2 regions of the Lysinibacillus sp. OL1 genome follow, and region 1 is predicted to be linked to the other one. Evidence: riboswitches for the same ligand, from Rfam matches in the RefSeq annotation. Region 1 holds a riboswitch; the other holds the start of a gene.
The links. A riboswitch is a leader RNA that binds a small molecule or an ion and turns the genes downstream of it on or off. The one in region 1 is predicted to bind cobalamin.

Region 1 (12,239 bases):
AAAAGGCATGATTTTCAATGAGTTCCCTCACTTCATCAACTTTTACCTGCTTAAAGTGTCCGTGTAATAGATTTTGAGCTACAAGAGCTGCCAAATTAACGATATCACGGGCAGTGCTAAACATTGGGGAATAGGATAACTCTAGCTCCTTTAAATCTTCTAAAGTACCACCCATGGTGATGAGGGTAGCTATTACGTCAATCCTCTTATCTGCATTACCTTTGCCTATTGCTTGAGCCCCTAGTATTTTACCTGTGGGTGTTTCATAAACAAGCTTAAAGTGAAGTGGATGACTATTAGGCATTAGTCCTACTTTGTCGGGAGCTATCAAATAAACACTTTTTGCTTGAAAGCCATTTGCTAGGGCTGTTTTTTCGTTCAAACCTGTTGTCGCGCATACGAGATCGAAAATTTGTACGCTTGAAGATCCAATGACTCCTTTGTTGTGATGAGGGATGTTATACATATGATTAGCTGCTGCACGTGCTTGTCGTTGAGCGGGACCGGCTAAAGCAAGGCGCGTCTGTTTATGGGTAAGCTGATGGAATACTTCTATCGCATCTCCCACAGCATATATGGAAGGATCAGACGTCACGTAATTTGCATCAACTTGGATACCTCCGAGTTCACCAATTGTTAGACCGGCCTCTTTGGCTAAGCGGATTTCAGGTCGAACGCCAATTGCTAATACGACTGCTTGTGCCTTCAAGTGTTTGCCTGAGTTCAACGTCACATTATTTGGTGTAACCTTTGCAAGACCGTCATTGACAATAACTTGAATCCCTTTATCAGTCATTTCCTTGTGTAAGATTTGAGCCATATCATAATCAAAAGGGGCCATAATTTGTTGGCCGAATTCAACTAGAGATATATTATAGCCTGCTAGCTTCAAATTTTCCGCTACCTCTACACCAATGAAGCCTCCGCCGACCACGGCAATATCCTGTACATTATCTGCTTGTAGATACCAATTTAAACGGTCAATATCAGCCACGTTTCTAATAGTAAAGACGTGCTTAGATTGAATGCCCTCTAAGTCAGGGACGATAGGACTTGCTCCTGGGGATAAAATTAATGTATCGTAACTTTCCTCATAATCTCTATTCGTTTTTAAATCCTTAATGGTGATGGTTTTTTGCTCTCTGTTAATACGTACAACTTCCTGCTGAACACGAGCCTCTATATTGTATTTTGTTTGGAAGCCTTGAGGCGTCATTAAAATTAATTTGTCGCTATTTTCAACAATCCCGCTTAAATGGAAGGGGAGAGAACAATTAGAGAATGAAACATTCGGCCCCTTTTCAAATATAATAATTTCTGCCTTTTCATCTAGACGACGAAGACGAACAGCTGTGGATGCACCACCTGCAACGCCGCCGACTACTAAAAATTTTTTACTCAAATGTAAACACTCCTTTTCTTAGTAAATACATGATGGGGTATTTGAAAGCTTATAAATAAAGATTTTGTTTCTATAAGTAAGTAGATTATGTAGTTTAAATACTACAAATAAATAATATACCCTAAAGGGTATATTATCAAGGTGCAAAATTAATAAATTTTCTGTGGTGTTCCTTCTTCAAGAAAGTTGGTGAACAAATTTGCTATACTAACGGTAGTAGGAAATGGAAATGGCACAGGGGGTGAAACTGTTGATCTTTTTGAAATTTTTAACCCAAATCCTCATAGTATCGGGTTTGATTTATATTGTGAGTGGACGATTAATTGGCTCGAATATCAATTTTGTACGAAGAGTGCTGTCAGTTGTTATTAGTGTGACATTAACCTCTTTTGTGTATTGGTATTCTTATCTGCGCCATACAGATTTTTTATCAGAAACGATGATGCAAACAGTAACCGAGGTAAGCACACTGATTTGGATCGGTAGTATGCTACTAATTTCGATGTTGCTTTATTTGGTATTTGAGCTTTTTGACCCGAGTGGTATTACAAATGGAGATCGCCGTCACGGCCAAAAATCTTTAATACTACGATTGCGTAGCTATTGGCGACAGCAGAAACGCCTGCGTCAGGTATTAAAAATTGCTGTTACAAACGGTGTCGTACAAACGATTAAATATGCGAGGCAACGAGAAAATGAAAAAGAGCTTGCAATTGCTTTGCGCGCAACGTTAGAACAATGTGGTGGGATTTTCATCAAATTTGGCCAGGTGCTTTCCACACGAAAAGAGCTTTTTTCACCTATTTTTATTGATGAATTAGAAAGACTTCAACACCGAGTAAGGCCTTTATCAGAGGAGCAGGTGAAACAAATTTTAGAGAGGTCTCTTCCGCAATCAATGGACGAAATATTTAGCCAATTTCAAATGGAACCCATTGCAGCAGCCTCTATTGGCCAGGTGCATAAAGCAAGGCTTAAAAATTATGAAGAGGTGGTAGTCAAGCTATTGCGTCCAGAAGTAAAGGGAATTATGCGCGATGACCTTGAAATTTTAGAGGAATTTGCTAATTGGCTATCCACAAAATCAACCTGGGCAGAATCATTGGGCTTTCGAGAGTTGGCTGGGGGATTTGCAGATGGGTTACGTGAGGAGATTCATTTAGATATTGAGGTACGTAATACGCTACAGGTGAAGAATGCTTTGGCGAAAAGTGATTACAAGGTTCGCATTCCTAAAATTTTTACGCCTTACAGTAATGAAAATGTTATTGTGATGGAGTATATTCGTGGACAAAGTGTGGCAGATGGGGCATCTGAATTTAATCGCTTGTCTATTGATCGTAGGCAGTTTGCAAGAACCGTACTCTATTCATTTTTTGAGCAGATGCTATTCTCTGGTATTTTTCATGCAGACCCGCATCCAGGAAATATCCACATAGATGAAACAGATGGCACACCAGTCTTGCTTGACTTTGGCGCAGTAGGACGTTTAGGTGCAACACAGCAAGAAGGCTTAAAGTTATTTCTGATGGGCATTCAACTAAATGATTCAAGTGTTTTATATGATGGTTTAACATTATTGGTGGAAAATGCTGATCATGCAGAACGTGCGAAAATGGAGCAGGCAATCGACCAAATATTACTGAAAATTTCCTATGTTGACCGTATACCAACTGAAGAATTAATTCACGCGCTATTTACAGTGGTAAGAGATTTTGGACTTGCATTTTATCCAGCAGTAGGATTAGCTCTCCGTTCCTTAGTGACGTTAGATGGCACATTACGGGTAATAGATCCACGTTTTGATATCTTTACTGAGGCAAAGGATTTTTCTGCTACATATATGCGTGCCTCTTTCCTTAAGCCTTTTAAAGAACCGATGGCAACTAAGGAGCGGCTGCAAGAAGAATTATCTATGCTAATACCGACTTTACGTAAAATGCCTAGAAGAGTCGATCAGCTCATTCAGCGAGTTGAGAGCGGAAAAATCATTTTACATCATGATGTCTTTTCGGATGAACATAATTCACGTTTTATTACACATTTGTTTTCTCAATTTGTTTTGCTGCTGGTGGGTATAACTTTTGGTATTATATCTGTCGCTCTTTTAGCTATTTCACAATTTATCCACGATTCTTATGCGGTCTATTTGAACACAGCGGCATATTTAGGTTTATTTTTATGTGCTATTTTGTTAGTGAGATTATCTATACAAGCCTTAAGGTCGATGAAGCAATAGGTAGGGAATTTTTTCCCTACCTTTTTTCTTTGGCACCTAGAAATATTACAAAAACATTACAAAAGATCTGTTAGGTCTAATGTCGAATTAGCTAATAGTTTCTTTGTGTAGAAGAAAAATGTGTTTTGTAGAATAATGTAGTTTAAGTGCGAATGTTACAGAATTATTTCGAGTTTTACTAATGTATTAAATAGACATGAAATAGTATAAAAGTTATGTAGAAAATGCTAAACTTTAAAAGGCTAAAATAAATATAAGAACATTTGATTAAAATAGAAATCGTTCAAGTGATTACATAGAATATCGAGAGCGAAATTGATAGATGAAGGGAAATGAAGGTAACGTGGCTAAGCGTAACAAATGGCGTAAGTCGATGGTGCTAGCATTAGCACTAGCTGGCGGCTTATTATTTAATACAATTCAACCAACAGAAGTACATGCCGAAGAAACTTCTCAACAAATGATTGAGAAAAAGGCTGAAATAGATGCACAAATTAAAAAATTACAAGAAGAACTAACGAAACTACAACAAGAGATCGACGCAAAAGTAAAGGTATTTAAACAAGTACAAGCAGATATTAAAGAAGTGGATGCTAGTATTGTTGAAACACAAAAACGTATCGAGCAACGTTCAAAAATTTTAAGTGAGCGTATGGCTGCATACCAAGCACAGGACAACACTGTAGGTGTTTATTTAAATGTAGTGCTTGAGGCAAAAAGCTTTGCAGATTTAATGGATCGTGTCGTAGCGGTAAAAACATTAATGGATGCTGACCAAGAATTAGTAGATCAACAGGAAGCAGATAAAGCAAGCTTAGAGCAACAAAAAGCTACATTAGATGAAAAACAAAAGGAACTTCAAAAACAATTCCAAGAGCTTCAGCAAAAAGAAAGCGAAATGGAAGTGAAGAAAGCTGAGAACGAAGCGAAATCACTTGCATTAAAAGCTGAAATTGCAACGAAACAAGAAGAAGAACGTTTAGAAGCTGAGCGTAAAGCAGCTGAAGAAGAGGCAGCTCGTTTACGTGCACTTCAAGCAGCTACACCAGTTATACAAGCAACTCAAAATAATGGTGGAGGCGAACCACAAAAAATTATTGTTGGGTCAGGAGCTGGCACTGTTTCTTCAGGAGATGCCATTTCTACAGCTAAACAATTCCTAGGACGCCCTTATGTTTGGGGTGGTAGCAACCCATCGACAGGCTTTGACTGTTCAGGTCTTGTACAATGGTCATATAAGCAAGCGGGTGTTTCTTTACCTCGTACAGCATCACAACAATATTTAGCAACACAACGCATTTCAGCAGGTGAAGCACGCGTTGGGGACTTAGTGTTCTTCAGCTATGGTTCAGGGGTAGCACACGTAGGTATTTATTTAGGTAATAACACAATGATCGACGCTCAAAACAATGGTGTCGTAATTGAATCACTTGATTGGTGGAATCAATACTTAGTAGGCTTTGGACGTATTCAATAGGCCTCACTATTATATAGACGGTTGAGATAAGAAAAAGGTCATCTTTGTAGAGAAAAATATACAAAGATGGCCTTTTTTGTTTTTGGAATGCTATTCTTTCAAAGAAACAAGACGACAACTTCTATTCTTGAAAAGAGATTTTCCTGCATACTAGATGGATATTAAATTTTAAAATTTACTTTGATGACACCTGTCTCTTTCAACGCTATAAAGAAAATAATAACGAATGGGCCGACAAGTAAACCGATAATACCAAATAACTGTAGACCTATGAACATGGAAATTAATGTTGGTAAAGTGGATAAACCGATATGGTCTCCCATTAATTTAGGCTCGACTACTCGACGAATAATAAGTAAAATAGCAGCTAAGATGAATAATTTTACAGCTATAGAGGTGTTTCCCATCAATAGGTGATAAAGTCCCCATGGCGCTAGAATAATGATAGAACCTAGGAATGGTACAATATCTATTAACCAGATAATAATCGTCATTGTTACTGCGTATTTCGGTTGGATTAATAGCAGTCCAATGAGTGTGACGCCTCCAATAATAAAGCTTACAAATAAGTGAGCCTTCATATAGCCAAGTGTTGCATCTTTTAAGCGATTTAAAATAATTTTTATCTTCTTTGCTGTATTGGGCTTTAAATATTTATAAGTGATTTGCTTTAACTTAGGCAAATCAAGCATAAATAGGAATAGCGCAATCATATAAACGAGAAGACTGATGAATAGGCTGGGTATCTCTGAAAAGAAGGCAGAAACTTTGCTATAATTAAAGAAGCTTAAAAAGGATTCTTCAACTTTCTTTATGAAATCCATTGTGGTTTTTTGAAGCGAAGCACTTACTTCAGGTGGAAAGTCTTCTGTATATTTAGAAATATTTTCTTGCATATGAAGCCACATATCTGATAGCTTGGAAATATAATAGGGAGCTTGCTTAGACAGTAAAATTATTTGTGTCATTATTTGGGTAATGGACAGATAACAAATAATAGATATAACTATTACACTCACTATGTAAATAAAAGCAACTGCTATTTTCCGTGACATTTTCCATTTCCGTTTAACGAACATGACAAGTGGTTCTAAGAAAAATGCACTAATCCCAGCAAGGATTAAAGGCATGGACACTGGGATAACAAAATACGCAGCTAGAAGTAGGGATATAATCACAATCAACCGAAAAATCAATTTCCTAGCATTAAATTTATTCATAAACTCACCTTCTTTGCGAAAAAAATTAAGTTAAGTGTACCATAAATCAAATTTTATTACGTTCTGAATCAATAAAGGTAGGGATGAATTATGGAAAAAGAGATTTTGCAACTTTTTAGTAATTTAACAGAGCATGATCGCGATATTCAATATGAATCTTACGAGGAATTAATGAAAATTATGCAGGAACCTGTAGATTGGACATATGCAGTTTGGGAACAGCTAGTAAAAGCACTTACATACAATAATGGTTATTCTCGTGCACGTGCTGCACAAATTTTATGCGCTTTAGCTGCAAAAAGTGATCCAGAAGAAAGGGTCTTGGAGGATTTTTTAAAGATTTGGGCTGTGACTTACGATGAGCAATCTGCTACAGCAAGGCATGCATTACAAGCAATTTGGAAAATTGGACAAGCGGGTCCAGTACAAAGAGATTTGGTTGTATCGTATCTAGCTAAAAGATTTCAAACATGTATAGATGAAAAACAGCCATCTCTTATTCGTCAGGATATTATTATGTCATTTAAAAAGCTATATGATCAAACAAATGACTCGAAATTATTAGATATTGCCCATCGTTTAATTAATGAAGAACAAGATGCTAAATATAAAAAGAAGTATAAGTCAGCCATCCGTTCAAAGTAGCGAGGTGGTGTTTTTTTGTGCAAATTCTTTGATGAGTGGTAGAATAGTCAACTATAATGAATGAAAAAAGGGGATTATGGCATGAGCATTTATAATTATCTAGTTCGGAAGCCTAATGGCGAAATTTTATCGATGGAAACATATCGTGGAAAAACAATGTTAATTGTTAACACGGCAAACCAATGCCGATTTACATATCAATTTGAAGACTTACAGAAAATGTATGATAAATATGGAAAAGAGAATTTTGTAGTTCTTGGATTCCCTTGTGATCAATTTGGCCATCAAAATCCTGAAGATGGGGAGGAAACTAAGCATCTCTGCAAGGTAAACTATGGGGTCACATTCCCGATTTTTGAGCTTGTACAGGTAAATGGAGAGGCTACCCATCCACTCTTTAATTATTTAAAGCATGAAGTGGATTACCGAGAGTTTGGGAAGGCAAGTATGCAGGAGAAAATGTTGGCAGAAGCAATTGTTCAACTTGCCCCAAGCTTTTTAGATGGTCGTAATATTCGCTGGAACTTTACAAAATTTCTAGTAGATGCTAATGGTAAGACCGTCTCACGCTTTGAACCAACAGATTCACAGCTCGATATTGAAAAAGCAATTGAAACACTATTATAGTAAATTTCTTAATAATGTAAAAATTTGTTAGGGTTTTCTCTTCAAGTAGAAATATTGCTATATTTTAAAACTGAGTACAGCTATTTTTTCTGAAGCATATATGATAAACTGCTTTACAAATGAAATATTCTTGCAGAATAAAGGTGCTAATTAGCATAATCGGGAATCCGGTGAAAAACCGGAGCTGTTTCCGCAACTGTAAGTGCAGCCATTATAAAGATTTACCACTGTCTCAAAGAAGATGGGAAGGTCCTTTATAACACATTCGTTTCATGTGACGAACTGTACAAGCCAGGAGACCGACCTTTATTTGAACGTATAAAAACTTCTCGGAAGCTAGGAGGATATACGGCAAATACATAGGCTTTGTCCAGTTTGATGGCTCATTATGTTATTTTTGTCGTTCCTTTGCAAAAAGGAGCGACTTTTTTATGCCTTTCAAATAAGAATTTTTCATTATAGAAAATAGGGGGGAAGCAAGTGAAAAAAGATGCCCGTTATTCTTGTTATCCATTTATGCGTGAGAAAGCTTCAACGGTCGATTTTGAAATTCGAACAGATAGCCTTACAACACATCTAGGAGTTGCATTAGCTGCGGTAAAAAAAGAGGATGTTCAAGTCGTTGCTGAGGATTTATTGCTTATGTTACCTATGGCGTATCATGTGAATGGCTCAGTTCGTGGGAAATTAGCAGTAACTGAAGAGGATTTATCTTGGTTAAGTGAGCGTTATGATTTTTACGTTCGCCATGTGAAGGAAGAGATTCAAAGTTTTGTTTTACCTCAAGGAACAGAGGCCGCTGCAGCCTTACATCTTTGTCGCAGTGAAGCAAAAAAATCATATCGTACTTTACACAAAGTATCAGAAGAACGAGAGGTTCCTGCTATTCTTTTCGATTACCTTGGTTTATTAGCTAATGTATGTTTTGTCATGGCTGTTTTTATGAATCAGCAAGCTGGAATAGCTGAAATACCGTTTATTAGTAAATCCTACCCAATGAAAAAGAAAAAGGAGAATAACAATGAAGAAAGTATTTAATTTCCAATGGCTATCAGTGCTCTTACTTGCACTGGTATTAGCAGGCTGTGGCACTGCTGAAGATACAAAAAATAAAGATGCTTCGCAAGATACACAACACTCAGAGAAAACAAGCTATAAAGTGACAGATGACCGTGGAGTGGAAATAGAGTTTAAAGAAGTACCAAAAACAGTTGTATCTTTACAACCAAGTAATACTGAAATTTTGTTTGCTTTAGGTGTTGGCGATAAAATTGTAGGAGCAACTGAGTACGATACTTATCCAGAGGAAGCACAAAAAATTGAACGTGTCTCTGATACTACGAACTTTAACAGTGAAAGAATTATAGCGTTAAAGCCAGATGTTGTCATTGCTTATACAATCGGTGATAAGGATGCCCTAAAGCCGCTTGAGGACGCAGGAATTAAAGTGTTTGTTATTCAATCTGCGACAACTTTCGATGATGTTTATGGAGATATCGAACAAATTGCTGCTGTGATGGATGTTGCTGATATAGGAAATAAATTAAATGAAGAGATCAAGGCGAAAATTGCTGAAGTACAAACGAAGGTGAAGGACGTAAAAACGCCGAAAAATGTTTATTTAGAGGTTAGCCCTAAGCCAGACATATATACAGCAGGCTCTAGCACTTTCCAGCAAGAAATATTAGATGCAGCTAATGTTAATAATGTTTTTTCTGACTTGAATAGCTGGGCAAAAGTGAATGAGGAAGATGTTATTGCGAAAAATCCAGATGTTATTTTAACAACAGTAAACGATACAGAAGATCCAATAGGAGAAATTCTTGAACGAGATGGTTGGAATACTGTGACAGCTATTCAAAACAAAGCGGTATTGTCCATCGATACAGATATCTCTAATCGACCTGGTCCGCGTATTGGTGAAGCTGTAGAATTAGTAGCGAAAGCTGTGTACCCCGAATTATTTAAATAAGAAATGTTTCCATGCTAGCTGTGAGCCATTCAGCTAGCATTTTTTATGTGGTTTAAATTATTACCTAGCGTGAAAATTGGAATTAATGTAGTTTGTTCTTTAAAATAAAAGTAAGTATGCTTAATAATCTTAGGAGGTGTAGTGATTGGAGCAATTAGAGACAAAGGTAATTCCATTTGAGGCAGTCTATAATTTCCGAGACATGGGTGGATATAAGACAAAAGATGGGCGTAGGATAAAAAAAGGTTTATTTTACCGCTCAGCTGCTCTTGGAAAAATGACACTGGCAGATAAAGAGCTATTTGAAACATTAGGGATTAAAACCATTTTTGATTATCGCGATAACAATGAGGCGTATCATAATCCTAACCCAGTGTTCTCGCATGCTCAATATATACAAATCCCAGCGAAGGGTAATCATGCTTTTGAAATGCCTACCAATGCTGGTGGTAGAGATTTCTATAAAGTGGTAAGCCCTGAGATGTTTCGGGATTTTTATGCACAAATGCCTTTTAACAATCTTTCATTTAAAGAGTTAATGCAAACGATTCAAAATCCTAATAATCTAGGTCTTGTCCATCATTGCGCAGTTGGTAAGGACCGAACGGGTATTGGAGGAGCACTTATTTTACTAGCTTTAGATGTACCTGAGGAGACTATCATGGAGGATTATTTAGATACTAATATACATTTACGTCCGATGGTAGAAAGAATGGCTCAGGCTATTCAGCATCAGTATAATGAGCAAGAACTACTGCAATTTTATGCCTTAATGTCCGCCCGTGAAGACTATTTACAAGCAGCGTTGGATGCGATGGATCGTCGCTATGGTTCAAAGAATGGGTTTTTAGAGCAGGAATTTGGCCTAACAATTGAAAAACGAGAGCAATTACAATCCTATTGCTTGATTTAAAAATGGACCCTTTCACACGATGTGAGAGGGATTTTTTATGTGGAAGCGCTGTCTTCCTATAAATCTCTTTACAGTCTGAATATTTGTGATAAGATACAATAGATTTTTAAGAAAAAATAGGAGAAGTGAAAGTATTGGCAGACACAATTAAAGAGACAAATAAGTTAAGTCTATTCCATTTAACATGGCCAATCTTCTTAGAAGTTTTTCTATTTATGTTGATGGGATTAGCCGATACTTTTATGCTCAGTGCTTTATCAGATAATGCTGTATCAGGAGTAGGTGCAGCCAATCAATATATCCATATTGCCATCTTGATTCTGGAGGTAGTGGGCAATGGTGCATCTATTGTTGTTTCTCAGTATTTAGGCTCCAGACGCTTTTTTGAAGCAGCCAAGATCTCGGCGTTAGCGATCACGATGAATTTGGTCGTTGGGCTTTTAATGAGTATTTTATTTTTCTTCTTTGCGAGACATTTAATGACAATGATGAACTTGCAGGGAGAAGTACTCCACTATGCACAAAGTTACTTAGCCATCATTGGGAGTTTTATTTTCCTACAGGCTATTATTAATGCACTAGCTGCAATTATTCGTGTACATGGTTGGACAAAACAAACTATGTACGTTTCACTTGGCATGAACGTCTTACATGTTGTGCTAAACTACGGTCTTATTTTTGGGAATTTAGGTTTACCAGAGCTTGGTGTGAAAGGAGCGGCTATTTCCTCTGTCATTAGTCGCGGATTAGCCGTCCTAGTATTTTTCTGGTTACTGTATCAGGTAATGGAAGTGCGCGTAAAGTTACAATATTATTTTGAGTATTCAAAGGAATATGTGAGGAAAATACTAAACATTGGTTTACCATCTGCGTTTGAACAGGTACTTTATCAATTTTGCCAAATCATCTTTTTATATTATGCGACATACTTAGGAGCAGAAACACTAGCAGCACGACAATATGCTATGAATATTTCGATGTTTACATATTTATTTGCAATTGCCATTGGTACAGGAACAGCCATTATTATTGGTCGTCATGTAGGTGCAGGAGAAAAAGATGAGGCGTATCATCAGCTATGGAAAAGTGTTCGTGCAGCATTTGTTTTTACGATTATTATGGTCGCAGTCGTTACGCTATTCCGTAAGCCACTTATGCAGGTATTTACTGATAATCCAGAAGTCATTAAGATTGGGGCATCCGTGTTAGCATTAAGTATTTTGCTAGAGACTGGTCGCACAATGAATATCGTGGTCATTAACTCTTTACGCGCTTCAGGGGATGCTAGATTCCCTGTGAAAATTGGTTTTCTATCAATGGTTTGCATGAGCCTGCCGCTTGGCTATTTATTTGTCTTTGTATTGGATTGGGGCTTGGTCGGAATTTGGCTAGCCATTTCAGCAGATGAATGGGTGCGGGCAATTATCGTATACTTTAGATGGAAAAGTCGTAAATGGGAGCGTTATGCTCTTGTATCACCGAACGACAAAAAGGAGGCATAGAAATGGGCGCATTATCGAAACGTGCGATCGGGGCGGCATTAATGGATCAACATATCACCCTTTTTGCTTGTCCAATCTGTCAGCAATCAATGCATGTCTATGAGCAGGGGAGATTGGTTTGTACTTCTAACCATTCCTTTGATATGGCGAAACAAGGCTATGTCAATATGCTGACACATAACGCCGCTTCTAAATATAGTAAGAGCCTTTTTGAATCCCGCAAGGCTGTTATTGATAGTGGG
Region 2 (4,388 bases), on a different contig from region 1:
GAGGTTGAAAAGGAACTGGGGGTTTCGTATCCAACAGTACGAGGCAAGCTAAATGATATTATTTCATCCCTTGGCTATGCTCAAAGGAAGAAAAATGAAGTAGATGAGAAAAAAATTGTAAGCATGCTTGAAAATGGCGAAATCACAACAGATGAAGCCATAAAGCTCTTAAAAGACGAATAGGGAGGAACGACCATGAAAGAGGAAATTACAAAAGTGTTAACGATGATTCAAGAGGGCAAAATTGATGCGGATAAAGGATCAGAGCTGATTCAAGTGCTACAACAGAAAGAAGAATCAGAGAATAAATTTGTGGAAAAAACAAAGTATTTAGATAAAACGTTAAAGGTCCGTGTTGTATCCACCGAAAATGATAATGTCACGGTAAATTTACCAATTAAACTTGTCAAAGCCGTATTGATGGCAGGACACAGCATCGCTGCAAGTATTCCGCAATCGGAAAAATACGTAAAAGATATCGACATCAATCTTCTTCTTGAAGCGATTGAAAATGAACTAGATGGACAAATTGTAGATATAAAATCAGCAAACGGGGATTCCGTTGCAGTCTTCATTGAGTAGAGGCGACGAATGATGCATGTAAAAGTGAAAGCAAAAGACGTTCGCTTTACCGTCCCTGTTCCCTATACTGTGCTAACCATTGTCCTCTCCATTTTAACTTCTAAATGGATTCAGCAACAAGCCAATAAGTGGACAAAGGCATACTTCGATAAAATGAAAATAGACTTTACCTTTCCGCTCATCGATAAAGAAATGCTAAAGCCGATTATCAAGGAACTACAAAATTATAAAGGACTTGTGCTAGTCGATGTCAAAGCTCAGGACGGGACTGAGGTTAAGGTTAGACTATAATCCCAATGATAGAATGGTAAGAGCATGTTATGATAAAAGCATGCTCTTTATTAATGTAATGAGCATCATTTGAAATGGGTAAGAGATGATCATTATTTCAGAACTTATGATAGAGACAACTATTTTTCAATGGTACATAAAATAGAAGATTTCTTTAAACTCAAATTAGAATTCTAGATCCATTTTAATAGAAAATCACGTACATCGTTAAAAATAGATTTTTGATTTGGGTATAAGTGATTAGTGGTAATCTATTTGGAACTACATAATTAAAAATACTGAATAATCCAAAAATAAAGAAGTTTAGAATCTTGATTTACTTTTCATTTGAAGGATGGTACACTTAAAACTATTGAACAACAACTATATATTGTGTTCGTTTTACAAAGGTACTACTACATGTAGTTTAAAAGGGAAGTTCGGTACAATTCCGACGCTGTCCCCGCAACTGTGAAGCTGACGATGATTGCAACCACTGTGCATTTGCATGGGAAGGGAATCAGAGAATGAAGCAAAGCCAGGAGACCTGCCTTTATAAAACAAATTTATCATTTCTTCGGGGATTAAGAGATGGGAACGTCAGTATTTTTGGTATGTTAACGTTTCCATTTAGCCTATCTCTCTAGAGGAGATAGGCTTTTTTATTTTATGAAAAGAGGGATTTCTATGAAACTTTATACGAAAACAATTTGTCCAAAATGCCTATGGGTAAAATCTGAACTACAACGTGCAGGACTTGAAGCTGAAATTGTTAACATCGATCACGATGAACAAGCAAAGCAAACGATTATTGACGCAGGTTTTTTAAGTGTGCCTGTTTTAGAGATGAATGAAACTTTTATAGGAGATGTTCAGGAAATTGTTTCTCAAATTGAGTTGATTGCCCTATGATTGTTTACGCGAGTCGTACAGGTAATGTCCGAAATGTTGTATCCAAATTAAAGGCAGAATGTATCGAGCTCTCGGAAGAATTGCGATTGAACAAGCCATATCTCTTAATTACCTACACAGATGGTTTAGGTGACATTCCAGCAAAGGTACAACGTTTCTTAGAAAAAAACAGGGATTTTTGTAAAGGAGTAGTTGCCAGTGGGAATAGTAACTTCGGTCATCATGTATTTGGCGCTGCTGGTGAGAAAATCGCTGCTACCTATCATGTACCCTTAGTAAGGAAATTAGATTTACGAGGTAATCAAACGGATTACGAAGCAATACAAACGTTTTATGAAACGAGGGTAATGAGATGAAAACCTATTTAAAGCTTAATAATGACGTACTGAATCGTTATAGTACAACTGGATTACTTGAGTTAGAAAAGGACCGCGAAGCTACGCGCCGCTACTTTTTAGAGTATGTTAACGTACGTTTGCGTTATTTTATAGATATTGAGGAAAAAATACGCTATTTAGTTGATGAGGGCTACTATGAGAAAGCATTTATCGACATGTACGAAATGGAATTTATTAAGAAGCTGTACAAGAAAGCCTATGATTATAATTTCCGCTTTCCATCCTTTATGAGCGCTAGCAAATTTTACGATAGCTATGCTATGAAAAGTCGTGATGGGGAAGAGATCTTAGAAAAGTATGAGGATCGTATTGTCATTATTGCTTTGTATTTAGCTCAAGGAAACACGGCTTTAGCAGAACGCTCTGTCGAAGCAATGATGGAAGCCTATCAGCCTGCAACACCAACTGCTTTAAATAGTGGTAAGAAAGCACGTGGTGAATTAGTCAGCTGCTTTAAATTATCAATGGATGACTCCATGAATAGTATTGCTGAAAATATTGGCTATTGTTTAGAGCTATCACGCCTTGGTGGTGGAGTTGGGGTCAACTTAACAGATTTACGTCCATTAGGTGATCCAATTAAAGAGATATTAAATCGTGCAAGTGGTGTCATCCCAGTAGCGAAACTGTTAGAAAATTCTTTCAGTTATTCTAATCAGCTAGGGCAACGAAATGGCTCAGGTGTTGTCTATCTAAATATTTTCCATGCAGACATAGAAAATTTCATTTCATCAAAAAAACCAAATGCTGATGATAAAATTCGCCTCGCAACCCTTTCAACAGGGATTATTATACCTAGTATTTTCTTCGAACTGATGAAACGTGATAAGGATATTGTGTTGTTTAGCCCATATGATATTTTTAAAGAATATGGTAAACGTATGTCTGAAATTTCCATTTCAGACATGTACTACGAGCTACTTGATAACCCTAAAATTCGTAAAATTAAACGTTTAAATGCACGTAAGCTTTACACAGAGGTGAAAAAAGCACAATTTGAATCAGGCTATCCGTTTGAAATCTTTGATGATAATGTCAATAAGGTACATCCTTTAAAAAATATTGGACGTGTCAAAATGTCCAATTTATGTACAGAAATCTTACAAGTACAAGAGACAAGTATCATTACGGACCAGGATCAACCAAATGACTATGGATTAGATGTATCGTGTAACTTAGGTTCCATCGATATCCATGCAGCAAGTAAAGTTAATGATTTCGGCGCATTAGTCGATACAGCCATGCACCTATTAACGAATGTATCGCAAATGACGCACATTAAGAATGTACCGTCTGTTGCAAAAGCCAATCAATTAATGCATTCTGTAGGGCTTGGCTGTATGAACCTCCATGGGCATCTCGTGACAGAAGGCATCCTGTACGGCTCAAAAGATTCCATTGATTTCATGGATCACTTTATGGAAGCGATGAACTATTATTCTCTGAAATCTTCGATGGAAATGGCGAAAGAAAAAGCTGCAACCTTCTACCGATTTGAGGACAGTGATTATGCATCAGGTAGCTATTTTGACCAATATATCAATAAAACTGAAGAAGAACTATCGCCTGCTGTGTTGAAGGCGCTTGGCAATATTCCAATCATCACAAACAAGATGTGGGAAACGTTAAAGCAGGATGTAATGCAGTACGGTCTATTCCATTCCTATCGTTTGGCTATTGCCCCAACTGGTAGTATTTCATATATTCGTAGCTGTACGGCTTCAATCGCACCATGTACAGAGCGCGTAGAGGTTCGTGATTACGCCGATAGTAGAACCATTTATCCAATGCCTCATTTAACAAATGACAATAGTCATTTATATGTGGAGGCGTATGATGTGAATCCTTATGATTTAATTGATTTATATGCAGCTTCTCAAAAGCACGTTGACCAAGGTATTTCCATGACGCTTTATGTAACGGACAATTGGACAACCGAACAATTGGCTAAAGTATACATTTATGCGTGGATAAAGGGCATTAAGTCTGTTTACTATGTTCGTCAACGATTACAAAGCTTAGAGGAGTGTGTAGCATGTCAAATATAATTTATGAGGCAGTCAATTGGAATAAGGCAACAAGTGAGCTTGCCCAAATATTTTGGGACCAGCAATGGAAGCAAATTTGGTTTCCAGAAGAAATTGCGGTCAGTAAAGATATTAAACAATGGAAAAGCTTTGAGCATCAGGACACATATAAAAAAGTATTTGCAGGATTAACCTTACT

Region 2: it holds a riboswitch for cobalamin, as region 1 does, so the genes downstream of both, EW028_RS05660 (glutaredoxin family protein) here and EW028_RS11135 (hypothetical protein) in region 1, are expected to answer to the same signal.

Annotation. Positions count from the first base shown of each region.
Region 1 is NZ_SJDS01000005.1:103,667-115,905, reverse strand. It holds gene EW028_RS11165 (FAD-dependent oxidoreductase) at 1-1,402, opposite strand, end outside; gene EW028_RS11160 (ABC1 kinase family protein) at 1,653-3,641, shown strand; gene EW028_RS11155 (C40 family peptidase) at 3,964-5,118, shown strand; gene ytvI (sporulation integral membrane protein YtvI) at 5,280-6,338, opposite strand; gene EW028_RS11145 (hypothetical protein) at 6,429-6,983, shown strand; gene EW028_RS11140 (glutathione peroxidase) at 7,065-7,610, shown strand; cobalamin riboswitch at 7,735-7,932, shown strand; gene EW028_RS11135 (hypothetical protein) at 8,091-8,648, shown strand; gene EW028_RS11130 (ABC transporter substrate-binding protein) at 8,632-9,582, shown strand; gene EW028_RS11125 (tyrosine-protein phosphatase) at 9,728-10,495, shown strand; gene EW028_RS11120 (MATE family efflux transporter) at 10,630-11,997, shown strand; gene EW028_RS11115 (putative RNA methyltransferase) at 12,000-12,239, shown strand, end outside.
Region 2 is NZ_SJDS01000002.1:252,336-256,723, reverse strand. It holds gene EW028_RS05675 (DUF2089 domain-containing protein) at 1-183, shown strand, start outside; gene EW028_RS05670 (SHOCT-like domain-containing protein) at 196-582, shown strand; gene EW028_RS05665 (hypothetical protein) at 592-873, shown strand; cobalamin riboswitch at 1,244-1,421, shown strand; gene EW028_RS05660 (glutaredoxin family protein) at 1,540-1,764, shown strand; gene nrdI (class Ib ribonucleoside-diphosphate reductase assembly flavoprotein NrdI) at 1,761-2,120, shown strand; gene nrdE (class 1b ribonucleoside-diphosphate reductase subunit alpha) at 2,117-4,210, shown strand; gene nrdF (class 1b ribonucleoside-diphosphate reductase subunit beta) at 4,198-4,388, shown strand, end outside.